DNA from 2 places in the Bradyrhizobium sp. BLXBL-01 genome. Region 2 is predicted to be linked to the other one. Evidence: riboswitches for the same ligand, from Rfam matches in the RefSeq annotation. Region 2 holds a riboswitch; the other holds the start of a gene.

Region 1 (8,004 bases), 200 kb from region 2:
GCGCCGGCCATCACGCTGCCTGCCATCGGCGAGCGCGAGCTCCGGCTCGATCTGTTCCGCGGACTCGCGCTATGGCTGATCTTCATCGACCATCTGCCGCCCAGTCTGCTGACCTGGTTCACGATCCGCAATTACGGCCTCAGCGACGCCACCGAGATCTTCATCTTCATCTCCGGCTACACCGCTGCCTTCGTCTATGGCCGGGCCATGCTGGAGAGCGGCGTTCTCATCGCCACCGCGCGCATCCTGCGCCGGGTCTGGCAGATCTACGTCGCCCACGTCTTCCTGTTCACGATCTTTCTCGCCGAGATCTCCTATGTGGCGACCAGGTTCGAGAACCCGCTCTACACCGAAGAGATGGGCATCATGGACTTCCTCAAGCAGCCCGACGTCACCATCGTGCAGGCGCTGCTGCTGCGCTTCCGTCCCGTCAACATGGACGTGCTGCCGCTCTACATCGTGCTGATGCTGGCCCTGCCTCTGATCCTGTGGTCGATGAAATGGCGGCCGGACGTCACGCTCGGGCTTTCGGTCGTGCTCTACGCGGTGACCTGGGAGTACGATCTCTATCTCTCGGCTTATCCGAACGGCTTCTGGGCCTTCAATCCCTTCGCCTGGCAATTGCTGTTCGTGTTCGGTGCATGGTGCGCGCTCGGAGGTGCGCGTCGCATGTCGCGCATCCTGGCCTCGCCCGTGACGATGTGGATCTCGATCGCCTATCTCGTCGCGGCGTTCTACGTGACGCTGACCTGGTACGTGCCGCAGCTGTCCCAGTTCATGCCGAAGCGGATCGAGCAGTGGATGTATCCGATCGACAAGACCGACCTCGACGTGCTGCGCTTCACGCATTTCCTGGCGCTGGCCGCGCTCACCGTGCGTTTCCTGCCCCGGGATTGGCCGGGCTTGAAATCGCGCTGGCTGCGACCATTGATTCTATGTGGCCAGCATTCGCTCGAGATCTTCTGCCTCGGCGTCTTCCTGGCCTTTGCCGGCCATTTCGTCCTCGCCGAAGTCTCCGGCGGGCCGGCCATGCATGCGTTGATTAGCCTCTCCGGAATCCTGATCATGTGGGGGGTTGCCTGGGTCATTTCGTGGTACAAGCGTGTGGCTGACAAGAGCGGTGCGAAAACCAAAAACGCCGTCGGCAACGCCGATCTGGCGGGAGGGGGCTGATGAAGGCGAAGGTTCTCCTGAGCCTGATCCTGCTATGCGGTAGCCTCGCCGCGCCCACGGCGCGCGCGGGCGATGCCGCGTCCCCCGTGCCTGCGGCCTGCGAATTGCCGTCCTATCTGCTGACCAGCGAAAGCCAGCTGCCCAAGGTCGCCGAGGCGGTCAAGGCCGGCAAGCCGCTCGATATCCTGGTCATCGGCAGCCGCTCGACCACGATTCCCTCCTCGGAGGGCAGCTCCTATCCGGCGCGCATGGAGGCGATCCTCAAGGAGAAGCTGCCGCCGTCCGAGGTCGTGCACGTCTCCGTAGAAATACAGAGCAAGAAGACGGCAGAGGAGACCGCGTCCAGCTTCGTTAAGCTGATGGAAGCAAAAACGCCTACTTTGGTCATCTGGCAGACCGGGACCGTGGATGCTATCCGATCCATCGATCCCGACGAATTTCGTGGCGCGGTGACCGACGGGGTTGTTGCGCTGCAAAAGGCAGGGGCTGACGTCGTCTTGATGAATTTGCAATACAGCCCGCGCACCGAGACCATGATCTCGGCGCAGCCTTTTCTCGACAATATGCGCGTCGTTGCGCAGGAGCACGACATTCCGCTGTTCGATCGTTTCGCGATCATGCGGCAGTGGAATGAGCAGGGCCAGTTCGACCTGTTCAGCCCGTCCCGCGGGCCTGAGCTGGCGAAGCAGGTCCATGATTGCCTGGGCCGGGCGTTGGCACAGTTCGTGATTGACGCTGCTCACCTGGAGCCGGCCCAGCAGCAAAATTGAGGTCTAGCGTTAATGAGTTCTCTCCGCCCTTTTTGCCTGACGTCATGGCTGGCCGTGCCCGCAGCAGCGGCGCTGTTATGGCTGACGCCCGCCTCGCATGCGCAGACGCCCGCGCAACCTGCCCCCGCACCCGCCCAGTCACCTGATCCCGCGCCCGCTGCGCCGTCCCAGACCACCGTCGCGGCGAGGTCGTCCGAGCCGCGCGGCGTCACCTCGCGCGCCATCGACAAGGTGAAGGAGGTCGCGAAGTCCGCCGCCGACATCTTCAGCCGCGTGCCTTGCCTGCCGCCGAAGGGCGGCTCCAAGGCGATGGGCTCGCTGCCGCATGTCGCGAGCAAGCTCGTCGCCGGACAGCCCGTCGTCATCGTCGCGTTCGGTTCGTCGTCGACCGCGGGCTTCGGCGCGAGCTCGCCGGAGTTCAACTACCCCAATCGCCTCGCCGCGCAGCTGCGGCGTCACTATCCGAGCGCCGACATCACGGTCGTCAATGCCGGCGTCGGCGGCGAGGATGCGCCCGAGATGATGAAGCGCCTGCAGACGCAGGTGATCGACGTGCATCCGGATCTCGTGATCTGGCAGGTCGGCACCAACGCCGTGCTGCGCAACCTCGATCCCGCCGATACGGCCAAGCTGGTCGAGGACGGCATCAGCCGCATTCAGGCCGCCGGCGGCACCGACATCGTGCTGGTCGACCCGCAATATTCGCCGGCCGTCAACCAGCGCAAGGAGAGCGCCGGCAAGATGATCAAGCTGCTCGGCAACGTCGCCGAGCTGCGCAAGGTCGGCATCTTCCCGCGCTTCGAGGTGATGCGCGACTGGCACGAGAACCAGTCGATCCCGGTCGAGAGCTTCGTCATCGCCGATGGCCTGCACATGAACGATTGGGGCTATGCCTGCTTCGCCCAGCTGCTCGGCGACGACATCATCCGCTCCGTCGGCCAGATCAAGCTCGGGGTGAACGTGCCCGCCGATGTGAGAACATATCGGCCGATGTGAGGCTCGGTGCCGTAGGGTGGGTTAGGCGAAGCCGTAACCCACCACTGTCTATCTCCGCGGATGCAGAAGAGGTGGATTACGCCTTCGGCTAATCCACCCTACGGGAACTCGCCTCACGCCTTCTCCAGCGCCGCGGTGAGATCCCCGATCAGGTCATCGGCATGCTCGAGCCCCGCCGAGAAGCGAATGAAACCCTCGCTGATGCCGAGCGCGGCGCGGTCTTCCGGCTTCAGGCGCTGATGCGTCGTGGTCGCCGGATGCGTGACGAGGCTCTTGGCGTCGCCGAGATTGTTCGAGATCTTGGCAAGCTTCAATTCGTTGAGCACGCGGAACGCCGCCGCCTTGCCGCCCTTCACCTCGAAGCCGACCAGCGTCGAGCCGCCGCGCATCTGCTTCTTCACCAGCGCCGCCTGCGGATGATCGGCGCGGCCGGGATAGACCAGCCGCGAGATCTTGGGATGGCTCGCCAGCACCTCGGCGATGCGCGCAGCCGTGTCGGTCTGCGCGCGCACGCGCACGCCGAGCGTCTCCAGGCCCTTGAGCAGGACCCAGGCATTGAACGGCGAGATCGACGGGCCGGTCTGGCGCATGAAATTGTGGATGTGCTCTGCAATGAAGGCTTCCGAGGACAGGATGATGCCGCCGAGACAGCGGCCCTGGCCGTCGATGTGCTTGGTCGCGGAGTAGACGACGACGTCGGCGCCGAGTGCGAGCGGACTCTGCCAGATCGGCGTCGCAAACACGTTGTCGACGACGAGCCGCGCGCCACCCTTGTGCGCGATCTCGGCGATTGAGGGAATGTCGAGCACATCGAGCGTCGGGTTGGTCGGGCTCTCCAGGAAGAACGTCTTGGTGTTGCGCTTCACCGCGCGCTGCCATTCATCGAGATTGGCACCGTCGACCAGCGTGGTCTCGATGCCGTAGCGCGGCAACAGGTCCTGGACGACATAGAGGCACGAGCCGAACAGCGCGCGGGAGGCGACGACGTGATCGCCGGCCTTGAGCGGTGCCAGGATCGCGGTCGTCACCGCCGCCATGCCGGTTGCCGCCGAGCGCGCGGCCTCGGCGCCTTCGAGCTCGATCATGCGGCGCTCGAACATCGCAATGGTCGGGTTGGAATAGCGCGAATAGATGAAGCCGGGATCCTCGCCTTTGAACCGCGCCTCGCACTCCTCCGCGCTGGCGTAGACATAGCCTTGCGTCAGGAACAGCGCCTCCGACGTCTCGCCATATTGCGAGCGAAGGGTGCCGGAATGGACCAGGCGGGTTTCGGGGCGGTAAGTGGCAGACGACTTCGACATAGGACCCTCTCCGATGACCGTCGAGGCGAAAACGGTCACAAAAAAACCGGCCTGGATATCTCCACGGGCCGGGATCACAGAGGTCCCCGGCCTGTTTAGCGACTTATTTAACGTGGCTGCAAGCCGGCCGGCTCAAATCACCACGGGATAAGTGATGCTCATATTCCGCAATACCCTTTCCGTCAAGGCGTCCATCGGATAGCCGTAAAAGACTTGTATTTCCGGCATGTCCGGATGCGTTTGACCCCTGATGAGGACCCCCGGTTGACGTTCACGGTCGCCGCCGACGCCAATGGTATCCTGCCCGACCGCATGATCGCGGCGATGGCGGAAGAAGGTCTCATCCTGCCCGCCTACGACTTCGTCGAGAGCCAGATCCAGCCGGCGAGCCTCGATCTGCGTCTTGGCGACATCGCCTATCGCGTCCGTGCCAGCTTCCTCCCCGGGCCCGGCGCCACGGTGGCCGAGCGCATCGACGAGTTGAAGCTGCACGAGTTCAGCCTCGCCGACGGCGCGGTGCTCGAGACCAATTGCGTCTACATCGTGCCGCTGCTCGAAAGCCTCGCGCTGCCGCCGGAGATCGTCGCTGCCGCCAATCCGAAGAGCTCGACCGGCCGGCTCGACGTCTTCACCCGCGTGATCGCCGACGGCACCCGCCGCTTCGACATGATCGGCGCCGGCTATCACGGCCCGCTCTATGCCGAGATCAGTCCGAAGACGTTTCCGGTCTTGGTGCGCGAGGGCTCGCGCCTCAGCCAGGTGCGCTTCCGCACCGGCGATGCCATCCTCAATCCCGACGAGCTCGATGCGCTGCATGCTAGCGAGCGCCTCGTCGACATCGACGATGCGGACCTGTCCGGCGGCGTTGCCGTCTCGGTCGATCTGTCGGGCGAGAAGGCGAGCGGCTTCGTCGGCTACCGCGCCAAGCGCCACACCGGCGTCGTCGACGTCGACCGCCGCGCCGGCTACGCGGTGGAGGATTTCTGGGAGCCGATCTCGGCGCGCCCCGACGGCAGCCTGATCCTCGACCCCGGCGAGTTCTACATCCTCGCCTCCAAGGAAGCGGTGCAGGTGCCGCCCGACTACGCCGCGGAGATGGTGCCGTTCGATCCCTTGGTCGGCGAATTCCGCGTGCACTATGCCGGCTTCTTCGATCCCGGCTTCGGCTATGCCGGCGCTGGGGGGCAGGGCGCCCGCGCGGTGCTCGAAGTGCGCTCGCGCGAGGTGCCGTTCATCCTCGAGCACGGCCAGATCGTCGGCCGCCTCGTCTACGAGAAGATGCTGGCGCGCCCCGACGCGATGTACGGCCAGCGCATCGGTTCCAATTACCAGGCGCAAGGCCTCAAACTATCGAAGCATTTTCGGGTGTAGCTGCACACTCTACTGTCATGCCCCGGCTTGCCGACTTCGCTGAAGCTTCGCCGGCCGAGCACCCTCTGGCCCGGCGTAGCCTAGCGGAGCCGGGACCGGGGCATCCAGTACGCCGCGGCCTATCGCTCTATGACGGACGCCTCTGGGATACTGGATCGCCCGATCAAGTCGGGCGATGACACCGAATGTGTGTCACGATGCGCAAGACCAGCTACATGCGAGGTGGCGACATGACCGATCAGTTCCAACTCGATGCAAGCATCATCAACGACGCCGCGGACGCGCTGATCTATTCCGATCGCTCCGGCACGATCACGCGCTGGAATCGCGCATCGACCGCGCTGTTCGGCTTCTCCGCCGACGAAGCGCTCGGCCAGAATCTCGATCTGATCATTCCCGAACATCTGCGCGCCGCGCACTGGAAAGCCTTCGACGCCGCGCTCGCCAGCGGCACCATGAAGCTTGCGGGCAGGCCGACGCTGACCCGCGCGCTGCACAAGAGCGGGCGCAAGCTCTACATCGAGATGACCTTCGCGCTGGTGCGGGACAGAGATGGTGCCGTGCAGGGATCGGTGGCGATGGCGCGCGACGTCACGGAGCGCGTCGAGCGCGAACGGGCGGCCAAGGCGGCGCAAAATTCGTGATGCGGAATTGACGGAACGCCGTGCAGGGAGGTCTGCACGCGGGTCATGTTGCCTGTCACTGGCCGCGGTGACACACTCGATCAAAACCATGATCGGGGAGCGAACATGACCGCCGCACCAGACCTCGCGCAGGAAGCGCAATGGAAGCGCTGGCGCGCAGTCGCAGATCTCTACCATGCCTATTTCACCGGCCTCATCCTCACCGTCGTCACGCGGCGCGGCACGGCGGATGCCGCAGAATTCGTCTTCCGTGTGTTCCGCCGCCAGCAGCAGGAGCGCTTCCTGCCGGGGCTCAAAAAGCTCGGGATCGACCATCTGCCGCCGGCGGTCGCGGCCGCGCAATACCACTATCTCTCCAACTGGATCGGCGGCGTGCACGTCGAATACATGTATGAGAGCGACAGCAAGGCCTGGATCCGCTATCCGCCGCCGCGCTGGATCTGGAAGGGCACCGCGATCTGCGGCGTGCCGGGCGAAGTCTCCCGCGCGATGCTGCGCGGCTGGCACGCCAACAACGGCGTTGCGCTCGGCGATCTCAGGCTCGGCTTCGTCTGCACCAAGCAGAGCGTCGACGGCCAGGACGGGCTCGAAGGCTATTATCATCTCTACGACCATTCGCTCGAGCTCGACCAGCGCCTGGTGTTCGCGCGGCACCTGGAAGCGCCGCTGTTCGATGCGAAGACGGCGCCGGCATTGCCGATCGCGAGCTGGCCAAGACCGCGGTTGGAAAAGGCCTATCGCAATTACGCGATGGAATATGTCCGCACCGCCGCGCCCGTGATGGTGCAACTGTTCGGCCCCGAGGATGCCGGCTATCTGCTGCACCTCACCGGCAAGCTGATCGGCATGCAATATTTCGACGAGGTTGCCGCGGCGCTGGCGATGACCCGCGGTGGCGCGCGAGAGTTCGCATCCTTCCTGAGCGCGCTGCTCGCCACGCAGGATGATGCAGCCGAGATGACACGATCGGAAGGCACCTTTGAGATCCGGCAGCAAAGCTGGAAGCTGATGGACGACGTCGCCGACACTCACCGCGCCTGCGCCAAGGTGCTGGAAGGATTGTTCGAGGGTCTCGCTGCAGGCTGCGGCCGGCATATCGGCGTGCAGATGCGCGCCGCTGCAGGCGGCCGTCCGCCATTGGTCTGGACGATTGAGTGAGCGACAGTGTCGCCGCGCTTCGCCTCTCCCCGCGTGCGGGGAGAGGCCGGAATTTGCGACAGCAAATTCCGGGTGAGGGGGAGTCTCCGCGAGTCCGGCTGTCACCGTTGTTGCGGAAGCGGCCCCTCACCCCAACCCTCTCAGCGCGAGCGAAGCTCGTCGCGGCCCCGTAAGAACGGGGAGAGGGAGAAGAGGAGAAGTGCCGTAATTCCACCGCTTGAAATGCGCTGCCGCAGGGCACGCCTGCATCAGGCGCAGGCGGAATCGGGGCTCGCCGTGCTAACAAGCCTCAGCCGCGCCTTTCGCGCGAACGAAGTCATTTGGCACACCAAGTAATTTGCCGCGCCGCAAACGGCGGCTGCGCCCGGGAGAGGACATGTCCGACATCGCCGAAATCCCGGTCGATGAGCAAGAGCGCCCGCTGCCGCCGCCTCCGCCGCCGATCAGAAGCGCGCTGACCGACGGGCCGATCCTGCGCACGCTGCTCTCGCTCGCCTGGCCGAACGTGATCGGCCTGTCGGCCGGCATCTGTGTCGTGATCGCCGAGACCTCCTATGTCGGCCGGCTCGGCGTCGAGGCGCTGGCGGCGAT
Region 2 (8,004 bases):
GCCGCTCTGCGCTATGACGATGATGCGGCCGCGCCGAGGCCGGAGAACCGAACGCGGCGACCGCCGCGAAGAGAAGCGCCAGCGCGACAACACAACGCGACAGGCGATACGCAAACAACTCAACCATTCTTCATCCCTAGCTGACACCCCCACTTCCCGCCGGCCCGTGCAATGGCCGACATCCGTTTGGCCGTTAAGCCGCCCGATGTGGCGAGAAAAAGACGCGACGTCGGCGAATAGCTGCGATGATTTTGTGTTTGTGCTCGGCTGCGGCTGCCGCATTGCCGACAACAGCGTTAACTGCGATCCTGAAGCACGGCTTGAAACAGAGGGAAACGGTTAATGCCCCACGCCACGACCAGGGACGGCGTCCGCGTTTATTTCGAGGAGGCGGGCCAGGGAACGCCGATCCTTTTTCTGCATGAGTTCGCGGCCGACTACACCAATTGGGAGCCGCAGATGCGCTACTTCTCGCGTGGCCATCGCTGCATCACCTATTCGGCGCGCGGCTACACGCCGTCGGACGTGCCTGACGGTGACGTCTACAGCTACACGCATTTCTACACCGATGCGCTTGCCGTGCTCGATCATCTCGGCATCGAGCGCGCCCATCTCGTCGGCCTGTCGATGGGCGCCTATTCCTCGCTGCAGATCGGGTTGAACGCGCCGAAGCGCGCGCTGTCGATGACGCTGGCCGGCGTCGGCTCCGGCTCGGAGCTCGATAACCTCGAGGCCTGGCGCAAGCAGTGCCGCGCCAATGCCGAGCAGTTCGAGACGCTGGGCTCCGCCGAGGTCGCGAAAGTCACGCGCGAGGCGCCGAGCCGGATTCCGTTCCTGGTGAAGGACCCGCGCGGGCACGCCGATTTCTACGCCGCGCTGGCGCGGCACGATGCCAAGGGTTCGGCGCGCACGATGCGCGGATTCCAGGGCGGCCGTCCCTCGATCTACACGATGACGGAGGCGATCAGAGGCGCGGCAACACCCGCGCTGATCATCTGCGGCGACGAGGACGATCCGTGCATCGGGCCGAGCCTGTTCCTGAAGAAGCATCTGCCCGCGGCGGGGCTCGCGATGTTTCCGAAGTCGGGCCACGTGCTCAATCTGGAGGAGCCCGCGCTGTTCAACGAGAGCGTGGAGCGGTTCGTGACGCTGGTGGAAGCGGGGCGATGGCCGGTGCGGGATCCGCGGTCGCTGGCGGCGCATTAAGGCAGATGCGCTGCCCAGTACTCCGTCATTGCGAGCGCAGCGAAGCAATCCAGAATCCCTCCGCGGAGACAGCCTGGATTGCTTCGTCGCAAGAGCTCCTCGCAATGACGACGGGGACTACTTCCCCCCGCCTCTGCTCAGCAAGAACACCGCCTGCTCGCCGAACATGTTCCACACCCACCAGGGCAGGTTCAGCGGCACCGGGCGGCCGTAGAGATCGAGCGCGACCGAGCGCTCCATCTTGACGTTGATCTCGTCGCAGAGCTGCACGAAATCCTTGATGGTGCAGAAATGGATGTTGGCGGTGTCGTACCAGGTCGCCGGCAGATTCTCCGTGCGCGGCATGTGGCCGCCGATCAGGAGCTGGAGCCGCATCTTCCAGAACCCGAAATTCGGGAACGAGACGATGGCGCGGCGGCCGATGCGCAGCAGATTCTCCAGCACGACCTTCGGCTGCCGCGTCGCCTGCAGCGTCTGCGACAGGATCACGTAGTCGAAGGCATCGTCGGGATAATTGACGAGATCGGTATCGGCATCACCCTGCACCACCGCGAGCCCCTTGGCGACGCAGCGGTTGACGCCCTCGCGGGACAGCTCGATGCCGCGGCCGTCGATGCCGCGGGTCTCCAGCAGCTGAAGCAGATCGCCGTCGCCGCAGCCGACGTCGAGCACCTTCGAGCCCGGCTTGACCATCTCGGCGACCAACAGATGATCGGCGCGAAACTGGCCGGACGACGCAGTCGCAGCGCCGTTCAGCGGCAGCACTTCCTGGACGGACATCGCTAGCGGTCCTCGAGGCTGAGCCCGCGGGCCTTGCCTGCCGATTGCAGGAAGGCGCGGGAGATGTCGAAGAATTCGGGCACGTCGAGCAGGAAGGCGTCATGGCCGCGATCGGTCTCGATCTCGGCGAACGACACCCGCGCGCTCGAAGCGTTCAGCGCGTGCACCAGCGCGCGCGATTCCGAGGTCGGGAACAGCCAGTCGCTGGTGAAGGAGACCACGCAGAAGCGGGTCTTGATGTCGGCGAAGGCCTTGGCCAGCACGCCGCCATGATCGGCGGCGATGTCGAAATAGTCCATCGCCCGCGTCAGATAGAGATAGGAATTGGCGTCGAAGCGCTCGACGAAGGACGAACCCTGGTAACGCAGATAGGATTCCACCTGGAAGTCGGCGTCGAACGAGAAGGTCGGCAGCTCGCGATCCTGCATGCGCCGGCCGAACTTGCGATGCAGCGCCGCGTCCGAGAGATAGGTGATGTGCGCCGCCATCCGCGCCACCGCGAGCCCGCGATGCGGATGGATGCCGCGATCGGCATAGCCGCCGCCGTGCCAGTCGGGGTCGGCCATCACGGCCTGGCGGCCGAGCTCGTGGAAGGCGATGTTCTGCGCCGAGTGCCGCGTCGCGCAGGCAATCGCCAGCGCAGAAAACACGCGCTCAGGATAGGCCGCGGTCCATTGCAGCACCTGCATGCCGCCCATCGAGCCGCCGACGACCGCAAACAGCGTGTCGATGCCGAGTCGATCGATCAGCATCGCCTGCGCGCGCACCATGTCGGGGATGGTGATGACGGGGAAATCCAGGCCCCAGACCTTGTCTGTGGCGGGATTGATCGACGCCGGCCCGGTCGAGCCCATGCAGCCGCCGATCACGTTGGAGCAGATGATGAAGTAGTGCTTGGGATCGATGGGGCGGCCGGGGCCGACCAGCGTCTCCCACCAGCCCGGCTTGCCCGTGACGGGATGCACGTTGGCGACATGCTGGTCGCCGGTCAGCGCATGGCAGATCAGCACGGCATTGGAGCGATCGGCGTTAAGCTCGCCATAGGTCTGGTAGGCGATCTGGAACGGGGTGAGATCGACGCCGCAATCGAGCCGCAGCGGCTGCTCGGTGTCGAAATGCGCAATCAGCGAGCTTGGATGGTCCACTTCGTGCGATCGCTCGTCGGCGCTGATCGCAGGACTCGGTATCGACTTGACGCTACCCATCTCGGACATCGACCTCGTTTGCGACTGGCTGCTCGAGCGCGCCGCTGACATCAGGCCATGAAAAACCCGGCCTGAACGATAGGTTCGGCCGGGATCGGAAGCGTCCCCGGCCTGTTTAGCGAGTTTTTTAACGTGGCTGCAAGCCGGCCGGCTCAAATGACCACGGAACGGGCAAAAGCTACCGTCTTGGGCGGTTTTCGTCAAGTCGCGGCCCGGATCGGCCCAATTCGCCTCAGTCGCGTCGCCCGCAAAGCACGTCATTTCTCTTTGCTTTCGCCGCCACGACTGCCTAATCAGGACATCCCCCATCGGAACGATCGACGACCAGACATGTCCCAACGTCCGCCCGCGCCACCATCGCTGCAGGAACTGCGCAAGGAGATCGACGCGATCGACGAGGGCATGCATCGCCTCCTCATGCAGCGCGGCGACATCATCGACCGGCTGATCCAGGTGAAGCAGACCCAGGAGGTCGGCTCGGCGTTCCGCCCCGCGCGCGAGGCTTCCATGATGCGCGAGATCGTGCAGCGTCATCGCGGCATCCTGCCGCTCGACACGGTCGAGAGCATCTGGCGCGTCATCATCTCGACCTTCACCTATGTGCAGGCGCCGTTCTCCGTGCATGCCGACATCTCGGTGAGCGAACCTGCGATGCGCGATTCCGTGCGCTTCCATTTCGGCTTCACCGTGCCTTACGTCGCGCATTTCAGCGCGCAGGCCGCGGTCGAGGCGGTGGCGAAATCCAAGGGCGACCTGGCGCTGGTCTCGGCGACCTCGAGCCGCACGCCGTGGTGGCTGGAGCTGGAAGCCGACGGCGCGCCCAAGATCATCGCACGGATGCCCTTCGTCGAGCGTGCCGACCATCCGGCCTCGCTGCCGGTGTTCGCGATCTCGCGCGTCGCCGACAGCGCCCTGGTGACAGAGGTCGAGACCTTCAGCGTGCGCGTCTCCGGATGGAACGCCGAGGTCGCCCGCGCGCTGTCGCCGCTCGCCGAGATCGTTGCGGTGCCCGATACCGCCTTCGACGGCGCGGCGCTGCTGGTCTCGGTCACCAGCGCGACCAGCATCGACAAAATCAGGGCTGCCCTGATCGAGGCGGGGGCCTCGGTTCGCTCTGTGGCCCTCGTCGGCAGCCACGCAACGCGCTATACGGTGCCCCCGACCGGGCCGAAATCGTAATTCGCGAGCAGCCCAGCCTATCCGGAGTCCAAGATGTCCCGCCCCGTGCCGAATCCCGGCATTCTCGATATTGCGCCCTACACGCCCGGCAAGAGCCCGGTGCCGGAGCCGGGCCGCAAGGTGTTCAAGCTCTCCGCCAACGAGACGCCGTTCGGGCCCTCGCCCAAGGCGATCGAAGCGTTCAAGCGCGTGGCGGACCATCTGGAAGACTATCCGGAAGGCACCTCGCGCGTGCTGCGCGAGGCGATCGGCCGCTCGTTCGGGCTCGACCCCAACCGCATCATCTGCGGCGCCGGCTCGGACGAGATCCTCAATCTGCTCGCGCACACCTATCTCAGCCAAGGCGACGAGGCGATCTCCACCACGCACGGCTTCCTGGTCTACCCGATCGCGACCATGGCGGTCGGCGCCAGGAACGTCATCGCCAAGGAGACCAACCTCACCGCCGACGTCGACGCCATCCTGAAGGCGGTGACGCCGAAGACGAAGCTGGTCTGGCTCGCCAACCCCAACAACCCGACCGGCACCTATCTGCCGTTCGACGAGGTCAAGCGGCTGCGTGCCGGCCTGCCTTCGCACGTGCTGCTGGTGCTGGATGCCGCCTATTGCGATTACGTCTCGCGCAACGACTATGAGATGGGGATCGAGCTCGTCGCCACCACCGAGAACACGGTGGTGACGCACACCTTCTCCAAGATCCATGGCCTGGCTGCACTGCGCATCGGCTGGATGTTCGGGCCCGAGCACATCATCGACGCGGTCAACCGCATCCGCGGTCCCTTCAACGTGTCGACGCCGGCGATGTATGCCGCGGTCGCCGCGATCGAGGACACCGCGCATCAGGCGATGTCGAAGCAGTTCACCGAGACCTGGCGCAACTGGCTCACCGAGGAGATCGGCAAGCTCGGGCTGAAGGTGACGCCGAGCGTCGCCAATTTCGTGCTGATCCATTTCCCGACGGACAAGGGCAAGACCGCTGACGACGCCGACGCCTTCCTGACCAAGCGTGGACTCGTGCTGCGCGGCCTGAAAAACTACGGCCTGCCGCATGCGCTGCGCATGACGATCGGCACCGAGGAGGCCAACCGCCTCGTGGTCGACGGCTTGCGCGACTTCATGGGCGGCAAATGAGCGCGCAGGCGCACTTCCAGCGCGTTGCGCTGATCGGCTTCGGCCTGATCGGCGGCTCGATCGCGCGCGCTGCGAAGCTCCAGGGGCTGGCCGGTGAAATCGTCACCACCGCACGCTCCGAGAAGACGCGCGCACGCGTCGCCGAGCTCGGCATCGTGGATCAGGTCGTGGCGACCAATGCTGAGGCCGTGAAGGACGCCGATCTCGTCATCCTCTGCATTCCCGTCGGCGCCTGCGGACCCGTGGCGCAGGAGATCGCTGCCCATCTCAAGCCGGGGGCGATCGTCTCCGACGTCGGCTCGGTCAAGGGCGCGGTGGTCAGGGACATGGCGCCGCATCTGCCGGAATCGGTTCACTTCGTCCCGGCGCATCCGGTGGCGGGCACCGAGCATTCCGGGCCGGACTCTGGTTTCGCCGAGCTCTTCATCAACCGCTGGTGCATCCTGACCCCGCCCGAAGGCGTCGATGCCGCGGCGACCGACCGCCTGCGCGCGTTCTGGGCCACCATGGGCGCCAAGGTCGAGGTGATGACGCCCGATCATCATGACCTCGTGCTCGCCATCACCAGCCACCTGCCGCATCTGATCGCCTACACCATCGTCGGCACCGCCGACGAATTGGCGCAGGTGACGGAATCCGAGGTGATCAAATTCTCCGCCGGCGGCTTTCGCGATTTCACCCGTATCGCGGCCTCCGACCCGACGATGTGGCGCGACGTCTTCCTCGCCAACAAGGAGGCCGTGCTGGAGATGCTCGGCACCTTCACCGAGGATCTGGCAAAGCTCACCCGCGCGATCCGTCGCGGCGATGGGGAGGCGCTGTTCGACCACTTCACCCGCACCCGCGCCATCCGCCGCGGCATCGTCGAGATCGGCCAGGATTCAGCCGCGCCCGATTTCGGCCGGCCGCATGCGGCGCTGAAGAAGCCGTAGCGTCACCCCCGTCATTCCGGGGCGCCCCGAAGGGGCGAGCCCGGAATCCATCGGGCCGCAGCGCACGCTGTGAAACGGATTCCGGGTTCGATGCTACGCATCGCCCCGGAATGACGAGAGAGTCTTCAATACAGCGGCGGGATCTGGCCGACCTTGACCGGGCCGAGCAGCACGGCGCCGTCGACGAATTTCAGCGGGAAGCTCCGCGCCTTCTTGCCTTCCAGCGTGCTCTCGGTGCCGATCGAATTGATGCCGGCGGCAACGCCGGCATTGGCGTTCTGCTTGATCACCTTGCCGAGGCCGGGCACGGCGCGGTCGAGTGCGCCGAACAGATTGTTGAGGTCCTGCGACTTCACGCCGGGCGCGAGGCGGTCGAGCGTTGCCTGCGGCACGCCCTCCTCCAGCATCTTCTCGATGCCGAGCGCCGGGATCACGCGCTCGAGGCCGGTCACCGTCATCTGCAATTCGCCGTCGAGCCGGCCATTGGGCGACAGGCCGAGCGTGCCGGCCGCGACCGCGATCATCTCGCCCTGCTGGATGCGCGACTGCACGATCTCGATATGACCGCCGGCGGCCTGGATCTCGCGGAAGCGCTGCGGCCAGGGCTTTGGCGTGAGGTCGGAGAGGCCGGTGATCTTGGCGCGAGTGTCCGCCTCGAACGGCTCGGCGAGCAGCGGATGCACGCCCTGGATGCTGCCCTGCGCGACATGGAGCACGGTCTCGATTACAGGATGATCCGATGGTGATCCGTCGGCGAGACGGCCATGCAGTTCGACTTGCTTGGCCCGCGCAAGCGGCACCTGCACGCTGCCATCGAGACGGTTGAGGCTGGGCTCGTCGAACACGATGGAAGCGCGATCCGGCACCGCCGGCAGGCCCGCCACGCTGGCGCGGCCCTTGCTCCAATTCACCGTGAAGGTGTTTTGCGTGACGCCGTCGATCAGCGTCGCGGGCGCGGAGAATTCGGCGATGATGCGCTTGGGGTCGTAGACCTGGGCCACGACCAGGATGTTGTCGAGCTTGGCCGTGAACGGCGTCTTGCTCGCATTCTGCGAGACCAGGGCGACGCTGGCGCCGGAGCACTGGACCTCGAAGCGGAACGGGAAGCCGGCGATCGAGCGTTTGGCACAATCGTAGATGCGGCCGGCCTTGGCCTCCTGCGCCCGCCAGGCGTCGGCGGCGATTTCGGCCTGCGACGCCGCATAGAACCAGAAGCAGCTCCAGGCGACGGCAAGGACCAGGACGAGAACGGGGGCGATGAAGAGGCCCCAGCGGGAGCGGCGGCTTGTGGCAACGGTCATATTGGACATGCGGCGACCCTTTGACGCCAGATTCAGGCAAATGTAAGCGGTGCCGGCCTGCGACGAAAGGCGCAGAAATCGCTTCGCTTGGGCGCAGGGTTCTGGTAGCCGTGCCCGAAATGTCGGAAATCACCCTCCCCTCCGTCACCACAGCCACGGGCGACCTCTGGGTGTTCGGCTACGGCTCGCTGATGTGGCGGCCGGGCTTCGACTTCGAGGAACGCGTCCCGGCGCGGCTGGTCGGCGAGCACCGCGCGCTCTGCGTCTATT

What was found. Region 2 has a riboswitch for S-adenosylmethionine ahead of metX (homoserine O-acetyltransferase MetX). Riboswitches for the same ligand answer to the same signal wherever they lie in the genome.
Region 1: it holds a riboswitch for S-adenosylmethionine, as region 2 does, so the genes downstream of both, ACNJYA_RS36835 (O-succinylhomoserine sulfhydrylase) here and metX (homoserine O-acetyltransferase MetX) in region 2, are expected to answer to the same signal.

Annotation. Positions count from the first base shown of each region.
Region 1 covers NZ_CP182471.1:7,949,421-7,957,424, reverse strand. Annotated here, with positions in the region: gene ACNJYA_RS36850 (OpgC domain-containing protein) at 1-1,173, shown strand, start outside; gene ACNJYA_RS36845 (SGNH/GDSL hydrolase family protein) at 1,173-1,943, shown strand; gene ACNJYA_RS36840 (SGNH/GDSL hydrolase family protein) at 1,956-2,939, shown strand; gene ACNJYA_RS36835 (O-succinylhomoserine sulfhydrylase) at 3,053-4,240, opposite strand; SAM riboswitch at 4,315-4,394, opposite strand; gene ACNJYA_RS36830 (2'-deoxycytidine 5'-triphosphate deaminase) at 4,475-5,611, shown strand; gene ACNJYA_RS36825 (PAS domain-containing protein) at 5,842-6,255, shown strand; gene ACNJYA_RS36820 (hypothetical protein) at 6,361-7,413, shown strand; gene ACNJYA_RS36815 (MATE family efflux transporter) at 7,790-8,004, shown strand, end outside.
Region 2 covers NZ_CP182471.1:7,748,799-7,756,802, forward strand. Annotated here, with positions in the region: gene ACNJYA_RS35855 (NlpC/P60 family protein) at 1-127, opposite strand, end outside; gene ACNJYA_RS35860 (alpha/beta fold hydrolase) at 343-1,206, shown strand; gene metW (methionine biosynthesis protein MetW) at 1,324-1,986, opposite strand; gene metX (homoserine O-acetyltransferase MetX) at 1,989-3,191, opposite strand; SAM riboswitch at 3,286-3,365, opposite strand; gene ACNJYA_RS35875 (chorismate mutase) at 3,522-4,370, shown strand; gene hisC (histidinol-phosphate transaminase) at 4,404-5,501, shown strand; gene ACNJYA_RS35885 (prephenate/arogenate dehydrogenase family protein) at 5,498-6,433, shown strand; gene ACNJYA_RS35890 (DUF2125 domain-containing protein) at 6,559-7,743, opposite strand; gene ACNJYA_RS35895 (gamma-glutamylcyclotransferase) at 7,854-8,004, shown strand, end outside.